Regions from separate parts of the Bradyrhizobium sp. UFLA05-153 genome, predicted to be linked through region 2. Evidence: predicted binding sites of a transcription regulator. Region 2 holds the regulator's gene; the other holds the start of a gene.
What was found. The regulator PhoB, encoded in region 2, activates phosphate uptake and scavenging genes when phosphate is short. The targets are predictions, from matches to a motif close to TGTCATNNANCTGTCAT.
Positions count from the first base shown of each region.

Region 1 (5,326 bases), on a different contig from region 2:
GTGATGTCGGACGGTGAGGTGCGTCCTTGCACGCGACCGCTGGCGAGATCGCAGAGATCTCCGAGGACGTCTTTCTCGCTGATCGCGCCGCTCGCGATCGGTTGCAGGATGTCACCAACGCCGTGAAAGGCGGATTCCCGCCGGTCCACGAACGCACGCGATATCTTTGCTGCCTCGTCATCAACCTTGCGGGTTTGTGGCGTGTAGCCGCCGACGAGGTCCAGATGCGTGCCCGGCCGCATTACGCCGAGCGCTTCCGGAAGACGTTTGGGGTCACGCGACGATAAGGCGCGGCGGCTGACGGATCGGGATTGGGTCCGGGAAGCGGCCTCAGTTTGATCCTTCTCAAAATCTCCTTACCCCTTTCGGGGTAATTAGGATTAGAGTGCTGCCGGGGCAGCAGGAGGTCCCATGTCACGCTATGTCGTCAGGTTCATGAAGGACGTGCTCGGTGAGTACGGCCGGCAGAGTGAGGTCTGCCAGGGAACCCTGGAAATCGACGCTTCCTGTGAACGCGAAGCGACCGAGCAGGCCAAGCTGAAATTCTGCAAGGACCAGGCGTTACATCACTGGTCCCTGCATGCGGATCGTATTCATGTGAAGGCGGCCGATTTTCCGTCCTGAGGCGGAGGTCCGGCGCGTTCAGCGGCTGAGGATGGACGCAGGCGGCGCCGCAGTCGCGCCGGCGCCGAGCGATCGCTGCACCATGACGGTATCGGACCAGCGGCGATGGCGGTAGGCGACCCCGCACAACAACCCGACCCGGGCAAAGCCGAATTTTTCGTGCAGCGCCAGTGAAGGCGCATTGTCGGCGTCGATATAGCCGATCATCTGGCGGAAGCCGGCCGCGGCGCAAGCGTCGACCAACTCCTGAAGCAGCAGGCGTCCGACACCGCGGCCGAGATGGTCGTGATGGACGTAGATCGAGTGCTTGGCGGTGTAGCGATAGGCCGGGCGCTTGCGAAACAGCACGGCATAGGCATAGCCGATCACCTCGCCGCGCCAGGTCGCGACCAGGTGGGGGAGGCGCGTCTGCCGCAGATTCTTGCGCCGGTCGCGCAGATCGTCGGGCTCGGGCGCGCCGGTGCCCTCGACGTCCTTCGCCACGCCGTGGCGGACGTGATGGCGGTAGATCGCCCGCATCGCCTCGACGTCGCTGTCGCGCGAGGGCCGGACCAGGACCGGCTCATCGTTCGTGCGCATTGCACTGGTTTCGTTCATGCTACTCGGCCACCACGTAGGTATAGAGCCCGATACGGCCGGCGGCGTCGACCTCCTTGTAGACACCCTGGATTTCGACGTCGAAGCCTGGAAACGTGTTGAAGCAGGTTTCGAACATCTTGAGATAATCGATCATGGGTTTCGCGCGTTCCGTGAGCCGCTCGCCGGGCACGATGGTGGCGATACCGGGAGGATAGACCACGAAAGGCGTCGTCGCGATGCGGCCGGCGATGGCCTCGATCGGCAGATAGTCGACATCGTTGCGGATCAGGCAGCGCGCGGCGTCGCGCGGCGACAGCGCGATCTCCGGGAGGTGCTCAGGCAGGAACTGACGCGCCTGGAGCGCACTGACGTCGGCCTTGCGGAAGAAGCGGTGCATCTCCGCACAGAGGTCGCGCAGCCGCACGCCGGCATAGCGCGCCTGCCGTCGTTGATAGAATTCGGGGATGGCGTCCGCGAGCAGCGTATTGTCGTCGTGCAGCTTCTTGAACGCGACGAGCCCCGAGATCAGCGTGCCAGCCTTGCTAGCCTCGACGCCCGGCGTCAGCAGGAAGAGCAGGGAGTTGAGGTCGTTCTTCTCGGCAACGATGCGATTCTCGCGCAAGTATTGCGCGACGACGGGGGCGGGGATGCCGTGTTCGGCATAGGTGCCGGTGGCGCGATCGAACCCTGGCGTCAGCAGCGTCAGCTTGTTCGGGTCGGTCATGGCAAAGCCCTCGGTCATGCCGGGGAAGCCATGCCAGGTGCTGTCGGGACCGAGCTGCCAAAGCGCGGGATTGGTGGCAAGCTCGTCGGTCGAGAGCGTCTCCCAGGCGACGTTATGCGCGGCGCCCGGCCGGCTCACATCCGGAATGGCAACGCGATCGGGGACGAACGGCTCGAAGAACCAGCGCCGCTCGACGTTCTGTTCTTTCTCCTCGAACTCGCGGCGCATGGCGCGGATCTTCTTGCGCAGTTCGATGCCGAGGCGGATCGTGTCGTCCCACAGCACCTCGCCCGAGCGGCCCTTCATCATCTGCGCGCCGACGTCGAGGGAGGCGAACAGCGGATAGAACGGCGAAGTCGAGGCGTGCTGCATAAAGCTTTCGTTGAAGCGGCGGTGCTCGACGCGCCGCTTCTGGCCGCGGATATGGCGGTCCCTGATGTGGATCTGGGACGCCTGCGAGAAGCTCGCGAGCTGCTTGTGGGTCGACTGCGTCGCGATGATGCCGGGTGCGTCTGGCGTGAGGCCCGACAGACCCATGGCAAAACGCCCGGCATAGAGCGGATGAAACTTCATGAAGCCGGCCCAGGCCTCGTCGAACAGGATGTAGTCGCAGAGGTGGCCGATGCGCTTCAAGATCATCTCGGCGCTGTGGATCGTGCCGTCATAGGTGCATTGTTCGACGACGGCGACGCGGAACGGCCGTTCCCTGCGCCAGGCGTCGCGATCGCTGACCAGCGGATGATTGCGGATCGCCTCGCGCAAGGCCTTCTCGTCGAGTTCCTCCCAGCGCATCGGGCCGATCAGGCCCCAGGCATTGCGGATGGTCGGCACGTAGACAGGGATGCCGCCATTGATCATCAGCGCGCCGTGATGGGCAGCCTTGTGGTTGTTCCGATCGAACAGCACGAGGTCACCGTCGGTGACGAGTGCGCCGAGTGCAACCTTGTTGGAGGTCGAGGTGCCGTTGAGCACGAAATAGGTCTTTTCCGCACCGAAGATTTGGGCGGCTTCCTTCTGCGCTTTCAGCGCCGGTCCTTCGTGGGTGAGGAGATCGCCGAGATCGAGCACGGAATTGTCGAGGTCGTCGCGAAATACGGACTCGCCGAGATGCTCGACGAAGACACGGCCGATCGGGCTGCGGCTATAGAACATGCCGCCATTGTGGCCGGGGCAGGTCCAGAGCTGGTTGCCTTCCTCGGCATAGTCGACCAGCGCGCCGAAGAACGGCGTCTTCAGCGTCTCCGCATATTGCTTGAGCCGGCTGATCAGGTTCTTGGCGATGAAGGGCGGGGTCTCCTCGGACAGGAAGACGTAGCCGTCGATAAAGTCGAGCACCTCGACCGGCAGGTCCTCGAAGCGCTTGCGGCGGATCAGGAGGATGATCGGGAAGTCGAGACCGCGGCGACGCATCAGGTTGATCAGGGCGGCGGTCTTGCCCTCCAGCCCCTTCTTGCCCCAGTCGACCACCATGCAGCCGATGGCGGCGTCTGTCTGCACGGCGATCTCGGCATCCTCGAGCTTGCGGGCCCTCACGACCTCGAAGCCGGAGCGCTGGATCTCCTCGATGATCTGGTTGAAGCGGATGCCCTCGAGGTCGTCGGCATCGAACACCGGGGCGGCGAACAGGAAGTTGAAGCGCTTGAAATAGTCCATGGTGGGTCCCGAATAGCGAAGCCAACAGCTCTCGGCATATTCGATGACAGTTCGATGACAGCGTCGTCCCTGATGGGACGCCGCTGCCGACGTCTCTGTTTGTAGGGGCAGGCGACGCGTGGCTTTCCAGCGGACATGAGGTTGGCGGCACGGGGCGTCCTTTGGAGCGTCTTCGCAGCCGACGCGGTGATTTGCCCGAGGGGCCAGGAGCGATCACAATGATTGCGTCCGGCCCAACTGGACGATCAGCAATGGTTGCTTTCGCGCCTCTTCTCAGAGCGGAGCAGCGAGCAGCCAACCGCTTCTTGTAGTGGTCAAACTGAGACTCCGCGACGATGCAGAAGACCGTCGCGATGCCACCCGGTGCGTTCTTGATTGCCAGTGAACGATGAAAGGACGCAGGTGGCGATCGCCGTTGGAGAGACGACGTTATTTGCCAGCCTGACATCGAATGGCGCGTCAGGCAATACTATCATAAAGTGAGGCGGCGCCAAATGGAGGTCGAGAAGCCGCCGGGTGCTGGATGGCTGGCGCCTCACCAACGGTCTGCCTCGGCAACAGCTAGCATTCGGAAGTCACTGCATTGGGAGATGAGCAGCGCCGCATCTGAGATTTGTGTCCAGCATGGGGGTTGAGAATGAAAACGATTCTAGTACCGACCTACAACATGGCGATGATGACATCCGCGCTCGAGGTCGCGGTACGACTGGCGCAACGGACTGGCGCCTATGTCGAAGGTTTTCCGCTCCGGTTCAGCATACCTCAATATGTCGTCGCAGAGTTGGCTACCGGGCTCTCCTTGGATTCGTACCATGAGAGGAGTGAGGAGGAGATCGCCGAACTGCGTCGTTCATTCGAGGCGTTCATGTTGAAGCACGAGGTTCCGAAGGCGACCGCAAGCTCGAACCGGCCATGCTTCGACTGGTTCGATAATGCACCTGAAGGTGAGGATTTTGTCGGAAGTTATGGACGTGCTTTCGACATCATCGTAATGCCGCGGTCCGACGTGGATGCCGCCGGCCCTCACCGCCGCGTCATTGAGTCTGCGCTGTTCGAGAGTGGCAGGCCTGTCCTGCTGGCACCACCAGACGTGCCGAGAAGCATTGCGACAAACATCGTGATCCACTGGAACGGGAGTACCGAACAGGCTCGTGCAAACGCATTTGCGATGCCGCTGCTTCGTTTGGCCGAAAGGGTTACGTTGCTGAGGGTGATTGGCGGACAGGACGTGGCAGGCCCATCCGCGGACCAGATAGTTCGCCAATTGCAGTACAATGACATTCCCGCCAAACTGGTGAGCGTTGAACTGGGAGATCGCAACACCGGCGAGGCGGTCCTCGATGCGGCCAGAGCTCAGGGCTGCGATCTCCTGATAAAGGGAGCCTTCACCCGCAACAGGTTGCGGCAAATGATATTCGGCGGTGCCACCAGCCATGTCATGGAGCACGCGGATTTGCCTGTCCTGCTGGCGCATTAGCATCGTATCGCACAGGCCGTAGGTATGCCATGACCGGTATTGCAGAGTGGCTAGCATCGATTGGTTTGGGAGAGTACGCCCAGCGTTTCGCCGAGCACGCCATCGACCTCTCGGTCGTCAGCGATCTCACAGAGCAGGACCTCAAGGACCTCGGCGTCCTGCTTGGTCACCGGCGAAAGATTCTGCGCGCGATTGCAGAACTTAAGGGTGAAGTCCTTGTATCGGCCCAAAGGAGCGCCAAACCAGCGCCGCGGGACAGCGCCGAGCGG
Region 1 covers NZ_JBBIAM010000001.1:69,587-74,912, forward strand. Annotated here, with positions in the region: gene Q2941_RS00340 (hypothetical protein) at 1-242, opposite strand, end outside; gene Q2941_RS00345 (hypothetical protein) at 412-624, shown strand; gene Q2941_RS00350 (GNAT family N-acetyltransferase) at 643-1,221, opposite strand; gene Q2941_RS00355 (Orn/Lys/Arg family decarboxylase) at 1,223-3,580, opposite strand; gene Q2941_RS00360 (universal stress protein) at 4,218-5,057, shown strand; gene Q2941_RS00365 (AAA family ATPase) at 5,087-5,326, shown strand, end outside.
Region 1: Q2941_RS00355 (Orn/Lys/Arg family decarboxylase) is a predicted target of PhoB. The motif match lies at 3,624-3,640, and genes of this name have one in related genera.

Region 2 (5,326 bases):
TGAACAGCGCATCGGGCTTGGCGAGCGACATCAGCTTGGCGTTGACTTGGTAGGGCTTGAGCACGTTGTGGCGGCGCTCGCCTTCCTTGTCGCCCATCGAGACCCAGGTATCGGTGACGACGCAATCGGCGCCGCGCACCGCGGCTTCCGGATCGGTACCCAGCATGATCGGAGCGCCCGTCGCCTTCACCCAGTCGCGCATGGCCTTTTTCGGCGCGAGCTCCGGCGGGGTCGCGACATTGAGGTTGAACTTGAAGCGCTCGGCGGCATGCGCCCAGGAGGCGAGAACGTTGTTGTCGTCGCCGGTCCAGGCCACCGTCTTTCCTTCGATCGGCCCCCGATGCTCCTCATAGGTCATGAGGTCGGCCATCACCTGGCAGGGATGCGAACGCCGCGTCAGCCCGTTGATGACGGGCACGGTCGCATTCGCCGCGAGCTCGAGCAGCGCATCGTGATTGAGGATGCGGATCATGATGGCATCGACATAGCGCGACAGCACGCGCGCGGTGTCGGCGATGGTCTCGCCGCGGCCGAGCTGCATCTCGGCGCCGGTGAGCATGATGGGCTCGCCGCCGAGCTGGCGCATGGCGACATCGAACGACACCCGCGTCCGCGTCGACGGACGCTCGAAGATCATCGCCAGCGTCTTGCCTTCGAGCGGCTTGACCGGCTGATGCGCCTTCTGCTTCGCCTTCATGGCGGAGGAAGCGGCGAGCATGCTCTTGAGCTCCGACAGCGGCAGCTCGTTGATGTCCAGGAAGTGCTTGGGCGTCTTGCTCATCAGCCTGCCGCCCGTGCCTTGAGATTTGATTCGATCGCCGTGCAGGCGCGCTCGAGCCGCGCGACGCCCTCCTCGATCTCCGCCTCGGTGACGATCAAAGGCGGCAGGAAGCGCACCACATTGTCGCCGGCGCCGACGGTGAGCAGCTTTTCGTTGCGCAGCGCGGTGGCGAGATCGCCGGAGGGCACGACGGCCTTGAGGCCGATCAAAAGCCCCTCGCCGCGCACCTCGCTGACGACATCGGGATGGCGGTCGATCACGGAGGCCAGCTTCTGCTTGAGCAGCAGCGACATCTTCTGCACGTGATCGAAGAAACCGGGCTTGAGCATGACGTCGAGCACGGCGTTCGCCGCGGACACGGCGAGCGGATTGCCGCCGAAGGTCGAGCCGTGCGAGCCAGGCGTCATGCCTGAGGCGGCTTCGGCGGTCGCAAGGCACGCGCCGATCGGAAAGCCGCCGCCGAGTGCCTTCGCAAGCGACATCACGTCGGGAGTCACGCCGAGACGGCGATGGGCAAAGAGATCGCCGGTGCGGCCCATGCCGGTCTGCACCTCGTCGAAGGCAAGCAGAAGACCATGCTCGTCGCAGAGCTGGCGCAGCGCGCGATAGAAGGCGGGAGGAGCCGAGCGTACGCCGCCCTCGCCCTGGATCGGCTCGATCAGGATGCCTGCAGTCTGTGGGCCGATCGCCTTCTTGACGGCTTCGAGGTCGCCATGCGGCACCTGGTCAAAGCCGTCGAGCTGCGGGCCGAAACCTTCGAGATATTTTGCCGAGCCGGTCGCCGCGAGCGTTGCCAGCGTGCGGCCATGGAAGGCGCCCTCGAAAGTGATCATGCGGTAGCGCTCGGGATGGCCCTTGGAGGCGTGATAGCGGCGCACCACTTTGATTACGCATTCCATCGCCTCGGCGCCCGAATTGCAGAAGAACACGAAGTCCGCAAAGCTCTCGTTGCAGAGCCTGACTGCCAGCTTCTCGCCGTCCGGGCTCTGGAACAGGTTCGACATGTGCCAGAGCTTCGTGGCCTGCTCCTGCAAGGCCTTGACCAAAGCGGGATGTGCATGGCCCAGCGCATTCACGGCGACACCCGAGGTGAAATCGAGATAGCGCTCGCCATTGGTCGCGACCAGCCAGCAGCCTTCGCCGCGCTCGAAGCCGAGCTCGGCCCTGGCGAAAACGGGAAGCAAATGCGTCGCGGCGCTTTTGGTCATGACGGTCACTTGAATGTTGAGGCTGGCTCACGAGACTGCCTTGCGCAGCGCATCGTTGACCTGCCCGGAAAACGAAACGTGCCGCCTTTTAAGGGCGGCACGTGTCACCATTTTATGCTTGGAAAAACCGCTGTCAATGCCGCCAGAAGGCCCTGCAAGGCGTGCGGCCGTAGTCTTGCGGTGGCATTTTTGAGTTCTTTTAGCGACGGAACATGTGGACGCGGAGCCGCAGACTCTTGCGCGGGAGTCACGCCATATTGTAGCGTTTCCCCTGTCAGATACGACATCTCGTGCAGCAGTTCTGATCCTCTTAGTCCTCATGTACCGGCGTAGCGTTCAGGTGCGTTTTCGCGCCCGGCGAGCCTTAAGGGATTCTGGCGGCACGGGTTTTTCGAGGCTTAGACATCGCCACGCGGCCCCAAGGGATTGGCAGGCGCGCGGCGAGGGGAAGGGTGCAATGACGGTTTTGACCTGGTCCGACGATCGCGTCGAGCAATTGAAAAAGCTCTGGGAAGCCGGGCTTTCGGCCAGCCAGATCGCTGCCGAACTCGGGAATGTGACCCGCAACGCCGTAATCGGCAAGGTGCACCGGCTGGGCCTGTCCGGCCGCGCCAAGAGCCCGTCCTCGGCGGCTCCCCGGCCGCGCAAGGCGCGCCCGGCGCAGCACATGATGCGGGTGAGCCGCCCGATCTCGCGCGGCAACACCGCCCTCGCCCAGGCCTTCGAGGTCGAGGTCGAGCCCGATCCGATCACCTATGACAATGTCGTTCCGATGAGCCAGCGCCTGTCGCTGCTCGAGCTCAACGAGGCGACCTGCCACTGGCCGGTCGGCGATCCCTCGAGCCCGGATTTCTTCTTCTGCGGCGGCAAGTCGCTCTCGGGCCTGCCCTACTGCGCACAGCACTCGCGCGTCGCCTACCAGCCGGCCGCCGACCGCCGCCGCGCACCGGCCAAGCCCGGCACGCGCTGAGTTCAGCCACAAACGACAACGTCCCGGTGCAAGGCCGGGACGCTTGATCGAGAAACGTCAGCACGCCATCCGGCGCGCTTTTTTACGTCTGCTCCGCCTTCGCGAAACGATCATCCAGCGCGTAGCCGGCGCCACGGACGGTGCGGATCGGGTCCTGCTCGCGACCGAGATTGAGCAGCTTGCGCAGGCGGCCGATGTGGACGTCGACGGTGCGCTCGTCGATATAGATGTCGCGGCCCCAGACGCTGTCGAGCAGCTGCTCGCGCGAGAACACCCGGCCGGGATGCTCCAGGAAGAACTCCAGGAGGCGATATTCGGTCGGGCCGAGGTCGATCGGCCGACCGGAGCGCGCCACGCGGCGCTTCTCGCGGTCGAGCTCGATGTCGCCAAAGGCGAGTATGGTCGCGAGCCGCTCGGGGCTTGCACGCCGGAGCAGGCCTTTCACGCGCGCGAGCAATTCGGGCACCGAGAACGGCTTGACGATGTAGTCGTCGGCGCCGGTCGCAAGCCCGCGCACCCGCTCGCTCTCCTCACCGCGCGCGGTGAGCATGATGATCGGCAGCTGCTTGGTCTCGGGCCTGGCGCGAAGCCTGCGGCACAGCTCGATGCCGGACAGTCCCGGCAGCATCCAGTCGAGCACGATCAGGTCGGGAATGTGCTCCTTGAGGCGGGTGTCGGCGTCGTCGCCGCGCATCACCGTCTCGACATCGTAGCCGTCGCCTTCGAGGTTGTAGCGCAACAACTCGGTCAGCGCTTCCTCGTCCTCAACAACCAGAATGCGTGCGCCCATAGCGTCGTCGCTCCTTAAGTGTTCGGCACGGTCGTGGCGAAGGTCGTCATATCGCCCTTCGGCCGCTTGTCCGCGATGGCCTGACCTTCGATCATGTAGAAGACGGTCTCGGCGATGTTGGTCGCATGGTCGCCGATCCGCTCGATGTTCTTGGCGCAGAACATCAAATGGATGCAGAACGAGATGTTGCGCGGATCCTCCATCATGTAGGTGAGGAGCTCGCGGAACAGCGAGGTGCAGATCGCGTCGACCTCCTCGTCGCCCTTCCACACCATCATCGCAGCCGGCAGGTCATGCGCGGCATAGGCGTCCAGCACCGACTTGACCTGCTGCTGCACGAGGTCGGTCATGTGTTCCAGGCCGCGGAACAGCTTCAGCGGATGGAAATCAGTCTCCAGCGCGGCGACGCGCTTGCCCATGTTCTTGGCGAGGTCGCCGATCCGCTCCAGATCGGTCGCAACGCGCATGGCGCCGACGATCTCGCGCAGGTCGACCGCCATCGGCTGCCGGCGTGCGATCGTGAGCACGGCGCGCTCCTCGATCTTCTTCTGGAGCGCGTCGATCTCGGCGTCGGTCGCCACCACGCGCTGGCCGAGCGCGACGTCACGGCGGATCAGCGCATCGACGGAATCGACGATCATGCGCTCGGCAAGGCCGCCCATCTCCGCAACGAGTCGCGTGAGCTCCTGGAGGTCGGTGTCGAAGGCCTTTGCGGTATGTTCAGAAGCCATTTCCTGTCTCCTCAGCCGAAGCGGCCGGTGATGTAGTCCTGGGTGCGCCGGTCGCTGGGCGACGTGAAGATCTTGCTGGTCTCGTCGAACTCGATCAACTCGCCAAGATACATGAAGGCGGTCTTGTCGGAGACGCGCGCCGCCTGCTGCATGTTGTGGGTGACGATCGCGATCGTGTAGTTCTCTGCGAGCTCCTGGATAAGCTCCTCGACCTTGGCGGTCGAGATCGGATCGAGCGCCGAGCAGGGCTCGTCGAACAGGATCACCTCAGGACGCACCGCAACGGTGCGGGCGATACAGAGACGCTGCTGCTGGCCGCCGGAGAGCGACAGGCCGGAGGCGTTGAGCTTGTCCTTGACCTCGTTCCACAGCGCGCCGCCGCGCAGCGCCTTCTCGACCCGGTCGTCCATCTCGGACTTGGAGATCTTCTCATAGAGGCGGATGCCGAAGGCGATGTTCTCGTAGATCGTCATCGGGAACGGCGTCGGCTTCTGGAACACCATGCCGACGCGAGCGCGCAGCAGATTGAGGTCGAGCTTGGTGTCGAGGATGTTGGTCTGGTCGAGCATGAGCTGACCGGTGGCGCGCTGGCCCGGATAGAGATCGTACATCCGGTTGAAGATGCGCAGCAGGGTCGACTTGCCGCAGCCCGACGGACCGATGAACGCCGTAACGCGGTTGGTGCCGAGCGTCAGGTTGATGTTCTTCAGCGCGTGGTGCTCGCCGTAATAGAAATTGAGGTTGCGCACCGTCACCTTGGCCGGAGCCTCAGGCAGCGTCGGCGACGCCTGACGTCCGGTGGAACTTACGGAAACGGACAGATCGCTCATTTTGCAGTCCTCTCGG
Region 2 covers NZ_JBBIAM010000072.1:24,533-29,858, forward strand. Annotated here, with positions in the region: gene argF (ornithine carbamoyltransferase) at 1-781, opposite strand, end outside; gene Q2941_RS32640 (aspartate aminotransferase family protein) at 781-1,989, opposite strand; gene Q2941_RS32645 (GcrA family cell cycle regulator) at 2,447-2,959, shown strand; gene phoB (phosphate regulon transcriptional regulator PhoB) at 3,042-3,749, opposite strand; gene phoU (phosphate signaling complex protein PhoU) at 3,764-4,480, opposite strand; gene pstB (phosphate ABC transporter ATP-binding protein PstB) at 4,492-5,310, opposite strand; gene pstA (phosphate ABC transporter permease PstA) at 5,307-5,326, opposite strand, start outside.